4 regions of the Cronobacter dublinensis subsp. dublinensis LMG 23823 genome follow, and region 2 is predicted to be linked to each of the others. Evidence: predicted binding sites of a transcription regulator. Region 2 holds the regulator's gene; each other region holds the start of a gene.

Region 1 (4,442 bases), 1.6 Mb from region 2:
GCTGCGCGGCGCCTTTGGTCGGCCCGAAGATTTTCAGACCGGCGGCGCGAAACGCGTCCACCACGCCAATAACCAGCGGCGCTTCCGGTCCGACAATCGTCAGATCGATATTTTCACTCTGCGCAAAACGCAGCAGCGCCGGAATATCGGTCGGGCTGATAGCGACGTTTTGCAGCGCGGGCTCCAGCGCGGTACCAGCATTGCCTGGCGCGACATAGACGGTTTCAACCCGCGGCGACTGGACGGCTTTCCAGGCCAGCGCGTGTTCGCGCCCGCCGTTGCCAATGACTAATACTTTCATCGTTGCTCCGTGATTAATGGCGGAAATGGCGCATGTCGGTGAAGATCATGGCGATGCCGTGCTCGTCGGCAGCGGCGATAACCTCATCGTCGCGAATCGAACCGCCCGGCTGAATAACGCAGGTGATGCCCACGGCGGCCGCGGCGTCAATGCCGTCGCGGAACGGGAAGAACGCGTCAGAGGCCATTGATGAGCCTTTCACTTCCAGCCCTTCATCACCGGCTTTAATTCCGGCGATTTTCGCGGAATAGACGCGGCTCATCTGACCGGCGCCGATACCGATGGTCATGTTCTCGCGGGCATAAACAATAGCGTTGGATTTCACAAATTTCGCTACTTTCCAGCAGAAGAGGGCGTCGCGCAGCTCCTGTTCGGTCGGCTGGCGTTTGGTCACGACGCGCAGATCGCCTTCGGTCACCATACCAAGATCGCGATCCTGCACCAGCAGGCCGCCATTGACGCGTTTGAAATCCAGACCCGGTACGCGAGCCTGCCATTCGCCGCAAACCAGCACGCGGACATTTTGCTTCGCGGCGGTGATCTTCAGCGCTTCTTCACTGGCGGACGGGGCAATGATGACCTCAACGAACTGGCGGGAGATGATCGACTGCGCGGTTTCGGCATCCAGCTCGCGGTTAAACGCGATGATGCCGCCAAAGGCGGACGTCGGGTCGGTTTGATATGCGCGGTTATAAGCCTCAAGCGCAGAATCGCTGACGGCCACGCCGCACGGGTTGGCGTGCTTCACGATAACGCAGGCCGGTTCGCTGAATTCTTTCACGCACTCCAGCGCCGCGTCGGTATCAGCGATGTTGTTATAGGAAAGCGCTTTGCCCTGAACCTGTTGTGCGGTCGCGACAGAAGCTTCCTTGATTTCTTCTTCTATATAGAAGGCAGCGTGCTGATGGCTGTTTTCGCCGTAGCGCATATCCTGCTTCTTAATAAAGTTCAGATTGAGCGTGCGCGGGAAGCGGCCGGAAGGCGCTGTCGTTTCGCCGTGATAGGCCGGCACCAGGCTGCCGAAGTAGTTGGCAATCATGCTGTCATAGGCGGCGGTGTGCTCGAAGGCTTTAATCGCGAGATCGAAACGGGTATCAAAGGTCAGCGAGCCGTTATTGGCGTCCAGCTCGTTAATGATGGCGCTGTAGTCGCTGCTCTTAACGACGATGGCCACATCTTTATGGTTCTTGGCGGCGGAGCGGACCATGGTCGGGCCGCCGATGTCGATATTTTCCACCGCGTCTTCAAGCGTGCAGCCGTCACGCGCAACGGTCTGTGCGAACGGATAAAGGTTTACCACAACCATATCAATCGGGGAGATAGCGTGCTGCGCCATGGTGTCGTCATCCTGACCGCGGCGTCCCAGAATGCCGCCGTGCACTTTCGGGTGCAGCGTTTTGACGCGACCGTCCATCATCTCCGGAAACCCGGTGTAGTCGGAGACTTCCGTCACCGGCAGACCAGCCTGCGCCAGAAGGCTGGCCGTACCACCGGTTGAGAGGAGTTCGACGCCGCGTGCAGAGAGAGCGCGCGCGAAGTCGACGATACCGGCTTTGTCAGAAACGCTGAGCAGAGCGCGGCGTACAGGACGAGGTTGTTGCATGTATAAATCCCCTGGATTTGATCATTACAGAAGAGCGTTAGCGAAATTCCAGCTTTTTTCGCTGAAATCCGACTCACGCTCCTCAAAAAGAGCGCTTCAGTAACAGGGCTGCATTGTAGCGAAAACGTTTGCGTGGCGCTCGCAAAATTTCGGCATCATAACGGATTGTGGATAACTCTGTGTGCAAATGCGTATAAGACGGGGTTTTGCTGGGGAATGCAGCAGTCAGACATTTTTATGTCATTTTCCTGTTGCGGTGAAAAGAGAACTCCCTATAATGCGCCTCCATCGACACGGCGCTGATGAGAAACATCACACAGCGACGGTGAGTCGGAAAGAGAAAAACCCTGAAATTAAGGGTTGACTCTGAAAGAGGAAAGCGTAATATACGCCACCTCGCGACAGCAGGCTGAAAGCCGCGTCGCACCGCTCTTTAACAATTTATCAGACAATCTGTGTGGGCACTCGGGGCACTGATATCTTAACGTCTTCGGACGATAAATGATTATCAAGTCTCAAGTGAACAACAGTTAATTCATTACGAACTAACAGTTTAATTCTTTGAGCATCAAACTTTAATTGAAGAGTTTGATCATGGCTCAGATTGAACGCTGGCGGCAGGCCTAACACATGCAAGTCGGGCGGTAGCACAGAGAGCTTGCTCTCGGGTGACGAGCGGCGGACGGGTGAGTAATGTCTGGGAAACTGCCTGATGGAGGGGGATAACTACTGGAAACGGTAGCTAATACCGCATAACGTCTTCGGACCAAAGTGGGGGACCTTCGGGCCTCATGCCATCAGATGTGCCCAGATGGGATTAGCTAGTAGGTGGGGTAAAGGCTCACCTAGGCGACGATCCCTAGCTGGTCTGAGAGGATGACCAGCCACACTGGAACTGAGACACGGTCCAGACTCCTACGGGAGGCAGCAGTGGGGAATATTGCACAATGGGCGCAAGCCTGATGCAGCCATGCCGCGTGTATGAAGAAGGCCTTCGGGTTGTAAAGTACTTTCAGCGAGGAGGAAGGTGTTGTGGTTAATAACCGCAGCAATTGACGTTACTCGCAGAAGAAGCACCGGCTAACTCCGTGCCAGCAGCCGCGGTAATACGGAGGGTGCAAGCGTTAATCGGAATTACTGGGCGTAAAGCGCACGCAGGCGGTTTGTTAAGTCAGATGTGAAATCCCCGGGCTCAACCTGGGAACTGCATTTGAAACTGGCAAGCTTGAGTCTCGTAGAGGGGGGTAGAATTCCAGGTGTAGCGGTGAAATGCGTAGAGATCTGGAGGAATACCGGTGGCGAAGGCGGCCCCCTGGACGAAGACTGACGCTCAGGTGCGAAAGCGTGGGGAGCAAACAGGATTAGATACCCTGGTAGTCCACGCCGTAAACGATGTCGACTTGGAGGTTGTGCCCTTGAGGCGTGGCTTCCGGAGCTAACGCGTTAAGTCGACCGCCTGGGGAGTACGGCCGCAAGGTTAAAACTCAAATGAATTGACGGGGGCCCGCACAAGCGGTGGAGCATGTGGTTTAATTCGATGCAACGCGAAGAACCTTACCTGGTCTTGACATCCAGAGAATCCTGCAGAGATGCGGGAGTGCCTTCGGGAACTCTGAGACAGGTGCTGCATGGCTGTCGTCAGCTCGTGTTGTGAAATGTTGGGTTAAGTCCCGCAACGAGCGCAACCCTTATCCTTTGTTGCCAGCACGTAATGGTGGGAACTCAAAGGAGACTGCCGGTGATAAACCGGAGGAAGGTGGGGATGACGTCAAGTCATCATGGCCCTTACGACCAGGGCTACACACGTGCTACAATGGCGCATACAAAGAGAAGCGACCTCGCGAGAGCAAGCGGACCTCATAAAGTGCGTCGTAGTCCGGATTGGAGTCTGCAACTCGACTCCATGAAGTCGGAATCGCTAGTAATCGTGGATCAGAATGCCACGGTGAATACGTTCCCGGGCCTTGTACACACCGCCCGTCACACCATGGGAGTGGGTTGCAAAAGAAGTAGGTAGCTTAACCTTCGGGAGGGCGCTTACCACTTTGTGATTCATGACTGGGGTGAAGTCGTAACAAGGTAACCGTAGGGGAACCTGCGGTTGGATCACCTCCTTACCTGCAAGATACAACCTCGTAGTGCTCACACAGATTGTCTGATAGAAAAGTAAAGAAGCAGGGTTGTCTGCGAAAGCGAAGTCCCTTTCGTCTAGAGGCCCAGGACACCGCCCTTTCACGGCGGTAACAGGGGTTCGAATCCCCTAAGGGACGCCACCTGCTGGTAATGAGTGAAAGGCGTTACCGATTAATATCTCAAAACTGACTGTTAAGTCACGTTTGAGATATTTGCTCTTTAACAATCCGGAACAAGCTGAAAATTGAAACAGACACGCTGTTGCATTCTTCCGTAAATAAGGAATGCGCGGTGTGTCAGAGTCTCTCAAACTCGCAGCACGAAGACTTCTTCGGGTTGTGAGGTTAAGCGAACAAGCGTACACGGTGGATGCCCTGGCAGTCAGAGGCGATGAAGGACGTGCTA
Region 2 (4,442 bases):
GGCTGTAGCCCATCGCGTGCAGGATAAACGGCGAGCCGGTCAGCCACGCGAAAAAGCTGGCGGAGCAGGCGGCGTAAATAAGCACATTACCGCTGTAAGTGGACGAGCGCAGCAGCATGGCGAAGCTCAGCGGTTCGCCTTCATGGTGATTTTGCGGCGCGCCGGCAGGCAGACGCAGCGCCGGGATCATCAGCAGCAGCGTAATGGCGAACAGCACCACGAAAATCGCCTGCCAGTCGAAATGATTGAGGATCCAGCTGCCGAGCAGCGGGGCCAGCGCCGGGGAGAGCCCGACCAGCGGCATAATAGTGGCGAAAATGCGCCGCGCCTGCTGCGCCGGGTAACGGTCTGTCACCAGCGCCTGCCAGCTGACCGCCGCCGCACAGACGCCGACCGCCTGAATAAAGCGCAGCGCCAGCAGCGCGCCGGCGCTCTCCACCCAGACCGTGCCAAGACAGCCGAGCGCGAAAATCCCGAGGCCCGCCAGTAATACCGGGCGACGGCCAAAACGATCGGAGAGCGGGCCCCAGACCAGCTGCGCCAGCGCGAAACCCGCGAGGAACAGGCTCAGGGAGGCGCTAATGGCGGACGGCGCGGTGCGCAGATCCGCTTCGATTGCCGCGAACGCAGGCAGATACATATCGGTGGCGAGAAAACCGAGCACGCTCAGCCCGGCCAGCCAGAAAAGAAAGCCTTTTGTAGGTCGCATAATGTTTGCTCACTTCGTAATACGCGAAAGAGCCAGGAGTGTACGGAGTGCAAACCGCGTTGTGAAACGTTAATATTTGCCCTCTCCATTCAAAAATTTTGCAGGCAAAAATGTGGTCTGAATATTCCCTCGAAGTGGTGGACGCGGTGGCGCGCAACGGCAGCTTCAGCGCGGCGGCGGCGGAACTTCATCGCGTGCCTTCTGCCGTCAGTTATACGGTGCGCCAGCTGGAAGAGTGGCTGGCGGTGTCGCTGTTCGAGCGTCGGCATCGCGACGTCGTGCTGACGCCCGCCGGCGCCTGTTTTCTGCGCGAAGGGCGTTCTGTTATCAAAAAAATGATGATCACCCGCCAGCAGTGTCAGCAGATTGCCAATGGCTGGCGCGGACAGCTCGCCATTGCGGTTGACAATATCGTGCGGCCCGAGCGCACGCGCCGCCTGGTGCTCGACTTCTACCGCCATTTCTCCGATGTCGAACTGCTGGTGTCGCAGGAGGTGTTTAACGGCGTGTGGGACGCGCTGGCGGACGGGCGCGTGGAGCTGGCCATCGGCGCGACCCAGGCGGTGCCGGTGGGGGGCGGGCGCTTCGCGTTTCGGGATATGGGGATGCTGAGCTGGCGCTGCGTGGTGGCGAGCCATCACCCGCTGGCGCAGCACGCGGGCGCGCTCAGCGACGACAGCCTGCGCGATTACCCGTCGCTGGTGCTGGAGGACACATCGCGCTCGCTGCCTAAACGGATCACCTGGCTGCTTGATAATCAGCATCGCGTGGTGGTGCCGGACTGGCACTGCGCCGCCGACGCGCTGAGCGAAGGGCTGTGCATCGGCATGGTGCCGACGCATTTCGCCAAACCCTGGCTGGACCGCGGCCAGTGGCGGGCGCTGACGCTGGAAAATCCATTCCCGGACGCCGCCTGCTGCCTGACGTGGCGGCAAAGCGACGCCTCGCCCGCGCTGCGCTGGCTGCTGGATTATCTGGGGGACAGTGAAACGCTGAACAAGGAGTGGTTGCGGGAGCCAGACTGAGAGGGCTCCCGGCAGGAATTACCGGCGATAGTCGCGGAACGGACCGTCCGCCACCGATCGGCGCTCGATTAAGCGCGGATGCACCTCGATAGTCTGGGACTCTTCACGTTTATTAATGATGCGATCAAGCAGCATATTGAACGCGGTCTGGCCCAGCGTCTCTTTCGGCTGATGGATAGTGGTCAGCGCCGGGCTGAAAAAGCGGGCGTTGCGCACGTTATCGTAGCCGATGATGGAAATATCCTGCGGCACGCGCAGGCCCATCTCGTCAGCGGCGCAAATCGCGCCCATCGCCATGATATCGCCGCCGCAGAACACAGCGGTAGGACGCTGCGGCTGGGAGAGGATCTGCTGCATCGCGCGATAGCCTGACTCCGGCTCGAAATCACCCTGCACAATCCAGTTTTCCGGCACTTTGATCATCGCTTCTTCCAGCGCTTTCATAAAGCCGGAGAAACGCCCCACGCCGGTATTGCGCTCAAGCTGGCCGGGAATAACGCCGATATCGCGATGGCCGCGTTCGATAAGATAGCGGCCTGCGAGATAGCCGCCCTGGAAAGCGTTATCGATAACCGAGTCGGTGAAATCCGCTCTGGCTTCGCCCCAGTCCATCACGACCATCGGAATATGACGGTACTCTTCGAGCGTGGCGAGCAGCGGCTCCGGGTATTCCGAACACATCACCAGCAGACCGTCGACGCGCTTTTGCGCCATCATCGACAAATAGGCGCGCTGCTTTTCCAGATTGTTATGCGCGTTGCCGAGGATCAGCGTATAGCCTTTCGCGAAGCAGCTGTTTTCAACGGCTTCGATAATTTCCGCAAAATAGGGCGCTTCGCTGCTGGTGGAGAGCAGACCGATAGATTTGGTGTGGTTCACCTTCAGGCTGCGCGCCACGGCGCTCGGCGAATAGTGTAATTCTTTGATTGCCGCCCACACCGCGTTGCGTGTCTCTTCCGCCACAAAACGGGTTTTGTTAATTACATGTGAGACTGTTGTTGTAGAAACGTTTGCTCGCTTCGCGACGTCTTTAATTGTTGCCATTAATCATCACTCCAGACCCCTCGCTGAGCCCTGTAAAATCACGGGTTAATCGTTTGCCTGTACACACCCCTGTGTGCCACGAGGGGACGTGCGGCATGCCGGGAAACGCGACATTTATCGTGAGGAGGGGTCGATGGCCGGTACCGAATAAAGTAGCGACGAATTTTGGCTTATCTTTATCGAAAGGGGAAGAGGGAAAACGCATATCTGGCTAAATGTCGCAGGATTTTTCGGCGCGTTTATGCAAAAATGCGCTCTACCTGTTTTTTATGGGGTCTTTAAGGAGAATACCATGAGTTCCGATCTGAAATTTTCGCTGGTCACTACCGTTGTTGTGCTGGGTTTAATTGTGGCGGGCGCGTTTACCGCCATTCTGCATTAAGCGTGTCGCGGGAGAACGCGCCTGTTCTCCCGTATTCTTTTTGCTATTCCTGCGCTTTAGCTTCTTTCGCCCGTCGTTTCCTTTCTTTCTCCTGTTATTCCCTTATGATTCGCTAATAACAACTTGCGCGTGTTCTTTAACACACAGGCAATAATATTTTGCTGTTTTGGTTACTTATCCTGTCGGCCTGAAAATGCCATGCTTTCTGCATCCTGCTGTGACGCCGGGGAACCGGCGCTGTTGTACAATTTCTGGAGTAATGAATGAAAGTCAATTTTCCGTTACTGGCACTGGCTATTGGTGCCTTTGGCATTGGCACGACCGAGTTTTCCCCGATGGGCCTGCTGCCCGTCATCGCCAATGGCGTTAATGTCTCAATTCCCGCCGCCGGTATGCTTATCAGCGCCTACGCGGTCGGCGTCATGATCGGCGCGCCGCTGATGACGCTGCTGCTGTCGCACCGCGCACGGCGCAGCGCGCTGATTTTCCTGATGGCAATCTTTACGCTCGGCAACGTTCTGTCGGCGCTGGCGCCGGATTACATGACGCTGATGGCCTCGCGCATTCTCACCAGCCTCAACCACGGCGCGTTTTTCGGGCTGGGTTCCGTGGTGGCGGCAAGCGTGGTGCCGAAACATAAGCAGGCCAGCGCTGTCGCGACCATGTTTATGGGGCTGACCATCGCCAATATCGGCGGCGTACCGGCCGCGACCTGGCTTGGCGAAACCATTGGCTGGCGGATGTCATTCCTCGCGACCGCGGGGCTGGGTCTGGTGGCGATGGCGAGCCTCTGGTTCTCCCTGCCGAAAGGCGGCAGCGGCGAGCGTCCGGATGTCAAAAGCGAGCTGGCGGTGCTGATGCGCCCGCAGGTGGTGAGCGCGCTGCTGACCACGGTGCTCGGCGCGGGCGCAATGTTCACACTCTATACCTATATCGCGCCGGTGCTGCACCACATCACTGACGCCAGCGCGGCGTTTGTTACCGCCATGCTGGTGTTGATTGGCGTCGGTTTCTCCATTGGCAACTATCTGGGAGGGCGCCTCGCGGATCGCTCGTTGAACGGCACGCTGAAGGGCTTTCTGATGCTGCTTATCGTCATCATGGCGGCTATTCCATGGCTTGCGAAAACCGAGATCGGCGCGGCGGTCAGCATGGTGGTGTGGGGGGCGGCGACGTTCGCCGTGGTGCCGCCGTTGCAGATGCGCGTGATGCGTGTCGCCAGCGAAGCGCCGGGACTGTCGTCGTCGGTCAATATCGGCGCGTTTAATCTTGGCAACGCGCT
Region 3 (4,442 bases), 1.3 Mb from region 2:
CATCCGCGCGAGCTGATGCGTACCAAAGAAGAGCTTTACAAGACGCTGAACCTCGGCGACGCGTCGCTTGACGACGCCGCGCTGATCCAGGCGATGGTCGAGAACCCGAAGCTTATCGAGCGCCCGATCGTGGTGAGTCGCGGCAAAGCCCGCCTGGGCCGTCCGCCGGAGCAGGTGCTGGAGATCCTCTGATAAAAAACGCCGCGGGGAGCCCCTGCGGCGTTTTTCTTTCTTAACGCGGGTGTCAGAGCCCGAGCGTATCTTTCACAAACGGGATCGTCAGTTTACGCTGCGCGCTGATCGATGCGCGATCGAGCTGATCGAGCGTCAGGAACAGCGTGCGCATTTCACGATCGAGGCGTTTTAACAGGAACCGCCCCACATCCTCCGGTAGCTCAAACCCACGCATCCGCGCGCGCAGCTGCAACGCCTGGAGCTTATCGTCGTCGGAGAGCGGCTGCAGCCGGTATATTTGCCCCCAGTCGAGGCGCGAGGCGAGATCCGGCAGCCTGAGGTTCAGCTGGCGCGGCGGCCGATCGCCGGTTATCAGCAGTCGGGTATTGCCCGACTCCAGAATGCGGTTGTAGAGATTGAAAATCGCCATTTCCCAGAGCTCGTCGCCCGCGATGCACTCGATATTGTCGATGCACACCAGCGAAAGTTGCTCCATGCCTTCCAGCACTTCCGGCACAAACCAGGTGCGTTTATCCAGCGGCACGTAGCCGACCGCGTCTCCGCGTTGCGACAGCTCGGCGCAGGCGGCATGCAGCAGATGGCTGCGCCCACCGCCCTCACGGGACCAGAAATAGATGTAGCCGCTGCGGTCGTGACGCAGCATCGTCTGGAGTGCGGCTAATAAAGAGGGGTTGTCGCCCGGCCAGAAGCTGGCAAACGTTTCGTCATCGGGCAGCCAGAGCGGCAAGGAGAGCTGTGCCGGTGTGTTCAGAAGGACCTCTTCAAGGACTTGCGAAAAAACGCATTGAGTCTATCACACAATCGCTTCGCTGTTGAACCGGGCGGACAGCGCCGCCCGGCGGGAGGATCAGTGGGCCGGTTTTTCAGGCTCATCGGCGTCAAGCACGGTCTCTTCCGGGCGCAATACGCTGATAAGTTTGAAAATAAGGCTTAACGCCACGCCCACGATCGTGGCCAGCGCCATGCCTTTCAGCTCGGCCGCGCCAACGTGCACTTTCGCGCCGCTGACGCCGATTATCAGGATAACCGAGGTCAGGATCAGGTTCTGCGCTTTGCTGTAATCCACTTTGGATTCAATCAGCACGCGAATACCGGAAGCGCCGATTACGCCGTACAGCAGCAGAGACACGCCGCCCATGACCGGCACCGGGATAATCTGGATAGCCGCCGCCAGTTTGCCGACGCAGGAGAGCAGGATCGCGATAATCGCCGCGCCGCCGATAACCCAGGTGCTGTAAACCCGGGTGATCGCCATGACGCCGATGTTTTCGCCGTACGTGGTGTTCGGCGTAGAGCCGAAGAAACCGGAGATGATGGTCGAGAAACCGTTCGCAAACATCGAACGGTGCAGACCCGGATCGCGGATCAGATCTTTTTTCACGATATTCGCCGTCACCACCAGGTGGCCGACGTGCTCGGCAATCACTACCAGCGCCGCAGGCAGAATGGTGAAGATGGCGAACCACTCAAAGCGCGGCGTGTAGAACGTCGGCAGCGCGAACCAGTGAGCATTGGCGATAGCCGTGGTGTCCACGACGCCCATCGCAAAGGAGAGCGCGTAGCCCGCCAGCACGCCGATAAGGATCGGGATAATCGCCAGGAAGCCGCGGAACAGCACCGAGCCGAAGACCGTCACCGCCAGCGTCACCAGCGAAATCGTAATGGTCGTGGAGTCCGCCGTCTGGCCATCGGCCGGCAGCAGGCCCGCCATGTTGGCCGCGACACCCGCAAGCTCAAGCCCGATCACCGCGACGATAGCGCCCATCGCGGCGGGCGGGAACATGACGTCCAGCCAGCCGGTGCCCGCTTTTTTCACAATCAGCGCCACCACGCAGAACAGCACGCCGCAGACGATAAACCCGCCGAGCGCCATCTCATAACCGAGCGGCAGCAGCAGCAACACCGGGGAGATAAACGCAAAGCTTGAGCCCAGATACGCCGGGATTTTTCCTTTACAGATAAAGAGATACAGCAGCGTCCCAATGCCGTTAAACAGCAGTACGGTGGCCGGGTTGATATGAAACAGGATGGGCACCAGCACGGTTGCGCCAAACATGGCGAACAGGTGCTGCAAACTAAGCGGGATAGTTTGTAAGAGCGGCGGACGTTCACTTACCCCGATAGCACGGCGCGTCATAGTATTTCCTCACGTGTTGTTGTGTGCAAATGTTGCGTTTCGGACCAAAAAAAAGCCGACTATAAAGTCGGCTCAATGTTTATTTTGTACCAAATATCTTGTCGCCCGCATCGCCGAGGCCCGGAATGATGTATCCCTGCTCGTTAAGCCCCTTATCAATAGACGCGGTATAAAGCTCGACATCCGGGTGCGCGTTTTCCAGCGCCTTGATGCCTTCCGGCGCGGCAACCAGTACCAGCACTTTGATGCTGGTGCAGCCGGCTTTCTTCAGCAGGTCGATGGTTGCGATCATAGAACCGCCTGTCGCCAGCATCGGGTCGACGACCAGCGCCATACGCTCGTCGATGTTGGAAACTAGCTTCTGGAAATACGGCACCGGCTCCAGCGTTTCTTCATCGCGGTAGATGCCAACGACGCTGATGCGCGCGCTCGGCACGTTCTCCAGCACGCCTTCCATCATGCCGAGACCGGCACGCAGAATAGGCACGACGGTAATTTTCTTCCCTTTGATCTGCTCGATTTCCACCGGGCCGTTCCAGCCTTCGATGGTCACTTTTTCCGTCAGCAGATCGGCGGTGGCTTCATAGGTCAGCAGGCTGCCGACTTCGGAGGCGAGTTCACGAAAACGCTTGGTGCTGATGTCATGCTCACGCATCAGGCCCAGCTTGTGTTTAACCAGCGGGTGTTTCACTTCGACGATCTTCATTCTCTTTCTCCCCAGCGAGGTGGCAGCCACAAAAAAAATCGCCGGATTATACCGCTTTTTGCGCGCCGCGCCATACGTAATGGGCTTGATCGGGATCAACCGAACAGAAGACAGCCATCTTATAAGTGTGTTTTATTCAACGCAACAAGCGCTCGCAAACGTTTGCCTGGACTGTTAGAATTGCCGCGATTTCTCTACTACCACCAACCGCAACCGCGTGGGGACTTTAGCAGTGACCGACAAAACCTCTCTCAGCTATAAAGATGCCGGTGTTGATATTGATGCTGGTAACGCTCTGGTCGACCGCATTAAAGGCGTCGTGAAAAAAACCCGTCGCCCGGAAGTGATGGGCGGCCTGGGCGGCTTCGGCGCGCTCTGCGCGCTGCCGCAGAAATACCGCGAGCCGGTGCTGGTCTCCGGTACCGACGGCGTCGGCACCAAGCTGCGTCTGGCGATGGATCTCAAGCGTCACGACACGATCGGCATCGACCTGGTGGCGATGTGCGTCAACGACCTGGTGGTACAGGGCGCCGAGCCGCTGTTCTTCCTCGACTACTACGCGACCGGAAAACTGGACGTAGAGACGGCGGCAAGCGTGATTAGCGGCATCGCCGAAGGCTGTTTACAGTCCGGCTGCGCGCTGGTCGGCGGCGAAACGGCGGAAATGCCGGGCATGTATCACGGCGAGGATTACGACGTGGCCGGTTTCTGCGTCGGCGTGGTGGAAAAATCAGAGATTATCGACGGCACGAAAGTGGCTGACGGCGATGTGCTGGTGGCGCTGGCCTCCAGCGGCCCGCACTCCAACGGCTACTCGCTGGTGCGCAAAATTCTTGAAGTGAGCGGCGCGGATCCGCAGACCACCGAGCTTGACGGTAAACCGCTCGCCGATCACCTGCTGGCCCCGACCCGCATCTATGTGAAGCCGGTGCTGGAACTGATTGAGAAGCTCGACGTTCACGCCATCGCCCACCTGACCGGCGGCGGCTTCTGGGAGAATATTCCGCGCGTGCTGCCGGATAACACCCAGGCGGTGATTGATGAATCCTCCTGGCAGTGGCCAGCGGTGTTCAACTGGTTGCAGCAGGCTGGCAATGTCAGCCGTCATGAAATGTACCGCACCTTTAACTGCGGCGTCGGTATGGTTATCGCCCTGCCTGCCGCCGGAGCGGACAAGGCGGTTGCGCTGCTCAATAGCCTTGGCGAAACTGCGTGGAAAATCGGCGCTATCAAAGCATCAGACGCCCAGGACCGCGTGGTTATTGCGTAATGAAGCGCATCGTAGTGCTGATTTCCGGCAGCGGCAGCAACCTGCAGGCCATCATGGATGCCTGCGCGCAGAAGAAAATCAACGGCGTCATCAGCGCCGTCTTCAGCAACAAGGCCGACGCGTTCGGCCTTGAG
Region 4 (4,442 bases), 1.3 Mb from region 2:
GTCGATAAGCACCCGGATTTTGGCGGGCATATGCCGGCCCGCCGACCACAGCAGCCAGAGCCTGCCGGAATAGCTGCTGATAAATTCCCACTCCGCCAGCACCTGAACAATCTCGCCTGCCGCCAGCGCGTCGCCTGCCGTAAAGCGTGGCAGGCTGCCGATGCCGAGATGGCGTTTTACCGCGTCGAGGCGCACGCCGGTATGGTTGGCGGCGTAGCGTCCGTGGGTCTGCACCACCACGCTTTTCCCCTCACGACGAAATTTCCAGCGGGCGTCCACCGCCGTTTCGCCAAGGCTGATGCAGCTGTGCTGACGTAATTCCTGAGGCGTCTGCGGCGTGCCGTGGCGCGCCAGATACTCTGGGGTGGCGCACAGCAGGTGTTCTATCGCCATCAGCGGTTTGCCATACAAGCCGGGAGAGGGCGAATCAGTGATGCGCAGCGCCAGATCCACTTCATCATCAATCAGATCCATATAGCGGTCTTCAAGACGCAGGCAGATGTCGACCTCCTGATAGCGCGCCAGAAATTCTTCCATCAGCGGATGGATCACGAAGCGGCCTACGGCTTTCGGCACGCCGAGCGTCACTCTTCCCTGCGGTGCCTGCGAGGCGGTACCGCCGAGCGCCATGACGTCGCGGGCGGCGTCCATCATACTGGCGGCGCGCTGAAACACACCGCTGCCCGCCTCGCTCAGGCGCAGCTTGCGGGTGGTGCGCACCAGCAGCTTACAGCCCAGTTCGCGCTCAAGGCGTGAGACGCTGCGGCTGACGGAAGAGGGCGTGCTGCCAAGCTTTCGCGCGGCGGCAGAAAAGCTGCCGGTTTCCACCACCTGGACGAAAACCGCGATATCGGGCAGGAGGGCTAAATTCATATTTGTGCGCCTGATGCAAAGGTTCGTTGTTACCACACAGGATTATCGCTGCGGGAATAACAAATATACTGTGTGGTGAACCGGGAGGAAAACAATGACACAACGAGACTACTACCTGAGTGACGCCTTAACGGGCGAAGCGACGGTGCTGCGCTGCGAGCAAAACGCGCAGGGCGACTATGAAGTTGAACTGGACAGGACGCTGTTTCACCCGCAGGGCGGCGGGCAACCTGCCGATAGCGGCACCATCAACGGCGTGCCGGTGCTGCGCGTCGAAAATCGCGGCGACACGGTGATACATCTGCTGGCGCAGCCGCTGGCAACGGGCCCCGCCACGCTTGCGGTCGATGAAACGCTCCGCACCCGCCACACCCGCTGGCACTCGGCGGGGCATTTGATTGGCTACGCGGGCGAACAACTCGGCTGGCGGCCTGTCAAGGCGCACCACTGGCCGGGCGAGGGCAAAATCACCTTTGCGCCCGATACGGCGACGGACGCGCCCGAGCGCGAGGCGTTTACCGCGGCGATAACGCAGTGGGTTGCCGCCAGTCTGCCGCGTCAGGTGGATTTCGTCGACGGACGTCGCCAGGTGCGGTTCGGCGATCTGCCGGTCTACGGCTGCGGCGGTACGCATGTCGTGTCGCTCTCGCAGGTCGGTGAGGTCACGCTCACCAGTATTAAAGTGAAAAAAGGGCAGCTGCTGGTGGCGTACGAGCTGACGGATTAACCCTCGGGGCAGGCGAAAATGCCTGCCTGCATCGACAACAATGCCCTTATAAATTGCAGGCTTTCTACGCCTTTTACTGATATCCCCGCCGTTTTGTCATAAATTTCTAATTATCCCTGTTTTCAGCTGGCGGCCTGCGGGCAGGCTGGTTAACCTGAGAACGATTTCTAAGCAATCTGAAGAGTATAAATATGCATGAAGCACAGGTCCGCGTCGCGATCGCGGGGGCGAGTGGCCGCATGGGGCGCCAGTTAATCCAGGCAGCCATTTCAATGGATGGCGTGGCGCTGGGCGCGGCGCTGGTACGCGAAGGCTCAACGCTGCTGGGTGCCGACGCCGGCGAGCTGGCGGGCGCAGGCGCGACGGGCGTTATCCTCCAGAGCAGCCTTGAGGCGGTGAAAGATGACTTCGACGTGCTTATCGATTTCACCCGACCGGAAGGTACGCTCGCGTATCTGGCGTTCTGCCGCGCACACGGTAAAGGCATGGTTATCGGCACTACCGGCTTTGACGATGCCGGTAAAGCTGCCATTCGTGATGCCGCGACGGCGATCCCGGTGGTTTTCGCCGCCAATTTCAGCGTCGGCGTTAACGTGATGCTTAAGCTGCTTGAAAAAGCGGCGCAGGTGATGGGCGATTACACCGATATCGAAATTATTGAGGCGCACCACCGTCATAAAGTGGATGCGCCTTCCGGCACTGCGCTGGCGATGGGCGAGGCGATTGCCGGTGCGCTGAATAAAGATCTGAAAAGCTGCGCCGTGTACGCGCGCGAAGGTTATACCGGTGAGCGGGAGCCCGGCACCATTGGATTTGCCACGGTACGCGCGGGCGATATCGTCGGTGAGCACACCGCCCTGTTTGCCGATGTCGGCGAGCGCATTGAAATTACCCATAAAGCCTCCAGCCGGATGACTTTTGCTAACGGCGCGGTTCGCGCGGCATTGTGGCTGAAGGGTCGTAAAAATGGCTTTTTTGATATGCGGGACGTGCTGGGGCTTAACGAATTGTGATTTTTGTTATCCATCGTGATGTGGTCATTACAATCATAACGTTTTGATTGAGAGGGCAATAATTTATTGCCCTTTTTTATTTTTGATTTTTTAAGGGTTTGGTTAGGACATTTCAATGAAATTGGAAAAATTTACGTTTTAGGTGTGTTTTTTGGTTATCAGGTTGTGAATTTTGACCGTTTGGTCCACTTTAAAAGCTGTGTTATGATTCCTCTTTACTTTTCTCGCGTCGCAACCGTTTTCTGCGCTTCGTTTTCTTTGTTTTTTGCCTGTCATTTCTCTTGTTTTTATTAAAGCCGCCAAAAAAACAATAAAAAGTACGTTTTTGGGTAGACTTTCCCCCACCTTCTCTCTAGAATGCCGCCGTTTGCCAAAAATTCGCTATTCAGGCGGTTTTGCGTTGATTTAGCCATGCTGGTTGAATTAATATGCAAATAAATTGACTGTTTATTCCCTGGAGGACGTTTTGATTAAGTCAGCGCTGTTGGTTCTGGAAGACGGGACCCAATTCTACGGTCGGGCCATCGGGGCAACAGGTACGGCAGTAGGGGAAGTTGTTTTCAATACTTCTATGACCGGTTATCAAGAAATCCTCACTGATCCTTCCTACTCCCGCCAGATTGTCACTCTTACTTATCCTCATATTGGTAATGTCGGTACGAACGACGCCGACGCCGAGTCCTCCCGGGTACATGCGCAGGGTCTTGTGATCCGCGATTTGCCGCTGATTGCCAGCAACTACCGCAGCACCGAGGATCTCTCTTCTTACCTGAAGCGCCATAACATCGTGGCGATTGCCGATATCGATACCCGCAAGCTGACACGTCTGCTGCGTGAGAAAGGCGCTCAGAACGGCTGCATCATCGCAGGGGATAATGTCGATGCCGCGCTGGCGCTCGAGAAAGCGCAGGCCTTCCCGGGCCTGAACGGTATGGATCTCGCGAAAGAAGTGACTACGACGGAAGCCTGGAGCTGGACACAGGGCAGCTGGACGCTCAAAGACGAACTGCCGGAAGCGAAGAAAGAAGAAGAACTGCCTTACCACGTGGTGGCTTACGACTACGGCGTGAAGCGCAACATCCTGCGTATGCTGGTGGACCGCGGCTGCCGCCTGACGGTAGTCCCGGCGCAGACCCCGGCGGAAGACGTGCTGAAAATGAACCCGGACGGCATCTTCCTCTCAAACGGTCCTGGCGACCCGGCGCCATGCGATTACGCCATCAGTGCCATCAAGTCCTTCCTGGAAACCGACATCCCGGTATTCGGCATCTGTCTCGGCCATCAGCTGCTGGCGCTGGCGAGCGGGGCGAAAACCGTGAAGATGAAGTTCGGCCACCACGGCGGCAACCATCCGGTCAAAGATCTCGACAATAACTGCGTGATGATCACCGCTCAGAACCACGGCTTTGCGGTCGATGAAGCATCGATGCCCGCCACGCTGCGTGTGACCCACAAATCCCTGTTTGATAACACCCTACAGGGTATTCACCGCACCGATAAACCGGCGTTCAGCTTCCAGGGGCACCCTGAAGCGAGCCCCGGCCCGCACGACGCCGCGCCACTGTTCGATCATTTCATCGAACTTATTGAGCAATACCGTAAGACAGCTAAATAATCAGGAGCCCGAGAGAAAATGCCAAAACGTACAGACATTAAAAGCATCCTGATCCTTGGCGCAGGCCCGATTGTTATCGGCCAGGCGTGCGAATTCGACTACTCCGGCGCGCAGGCGTGTAAAGCGCTGCGTGAAGAGGGCTACCGCGTTATCCTGGTGAACTCCAACCCGGCAACCATCATGACCGACCCGGAGATGGCCGACGCGACGTACA

What was found. The regulator PurR, encoded in region 2, represses purine synthesis genes. The targets are predictions, from matches to a motif close to CANGCAAACGTTTGCNTG.
Region 1: purH (bifunctional phosphoribosylaminoimidazolecarboxamide formyltransferase/IMP cyclohydrolase) is a predicted target of PurR. The motif match lies at 2,022-2,039, and genes of this name have one in related genera.
Region 3: purM (phosphoribosylformylglycinamidine cyclo-ligase) is a predicted target of PurR. The motif match lies at 3,190-3,207, and genes of this name have one in related genera.
Region 4: carA (glutamine-hydrolyzing carbamoyl-phosphate synthase small subunit) is a predicted target of PurR. The motif match lies at 2,842-2,859, and genes of this name have one in related genera.

Annotation. Positions count from the first base shown of each region.
Region 1 covers NZ_CP012266.1:371,936-376,377, forward strand. Annotated here, with positions in the region: gene purD (phosphoribosylamine--glycine ligase) at 1-301, opposite strand, end outside; gene purH (bifunctional phosphoribosylaminoimidazolecarboxamide formyltransferase/IMP cyclohydrolase) at 315-1,904, opposite strand; rRNA gene AFK67_RS01760 (16S ribosomal RNA) at 2,481-4,021, shown strand; tRNA gene AFK67_RS01765 (tRNA-Glu) at 4,102-4,177, shown strand; rRNA gene AFK67_RS01770 (23S ribosomal RNA) at 4,380-4,442, shown strand, end outside.
Region 2 covers NZ_CP012266.1:1,998,177-2,002,618, forward strand. Annotated here, with positions in the region: gene punC (purine nucleoside transporter PunC) at 1-709, opposite strand, end outside; gene punR (DNA-binding transcriptional activator PunR) at 820-1,734, shown strand; gene purR (HTH-type transcriptional repressor PurR) at 1,753-2,778, opposite strand; gene cydH (cytochrome bd-I oxidase subunit CydH) at 3,071-3,160, shown strand; gene AFK67_RS09115 (MFS transporter) at 3,424-4,442, shown strand, end outside.
Region 3 covers NZ_CP012266.1:3,263,788-3,268,229, forward strand. Annotated here, with positions in the region: gene arsC (arsenate reductase (glutaredoxin)) at 1-192, shown strand, start outside; gene AFK67_RS15025 (DnaA inactivator Hda) at 245-946, opposite strand; gene uraA (uracil permease) at 1,043-2,332, opposite strand; gene upp (uracil phosphoribosyltransferase) at 2,412-3,038, opposite strand; gene purM (phosphoribosylformylglycinamidine cyclo-ligase) at 3,271-4,308, shown strand; gene purN (phosphoribosylglycinamide formyltransferase) at 4,308-4,442, shown strand, end outside.
Region 4 covers NZ_CP012266.1:733,598-738,039, forward strand. Annotated here, with positions in the region: gene AFK67_RS03400 (LysR family transcriptional regulator) at 1-873, opposite strand, end outside; gene AFK67_RS03405 (alanyl-tRNA editing protein) at 968-1,600, shown strand; gene dapB (4-hydroxy-tetrahydrodipicolinate reductase) at 1,792-2,613, shown strand; gene carA (glutamine-hydrolyzing carbamoyl-phosphate synthase small subunit) at 3,080-4,228, shown strand; gene carB (carbamoyl-phosphate synthase large subunit) at 4,247-4,442, shown strand, end outside.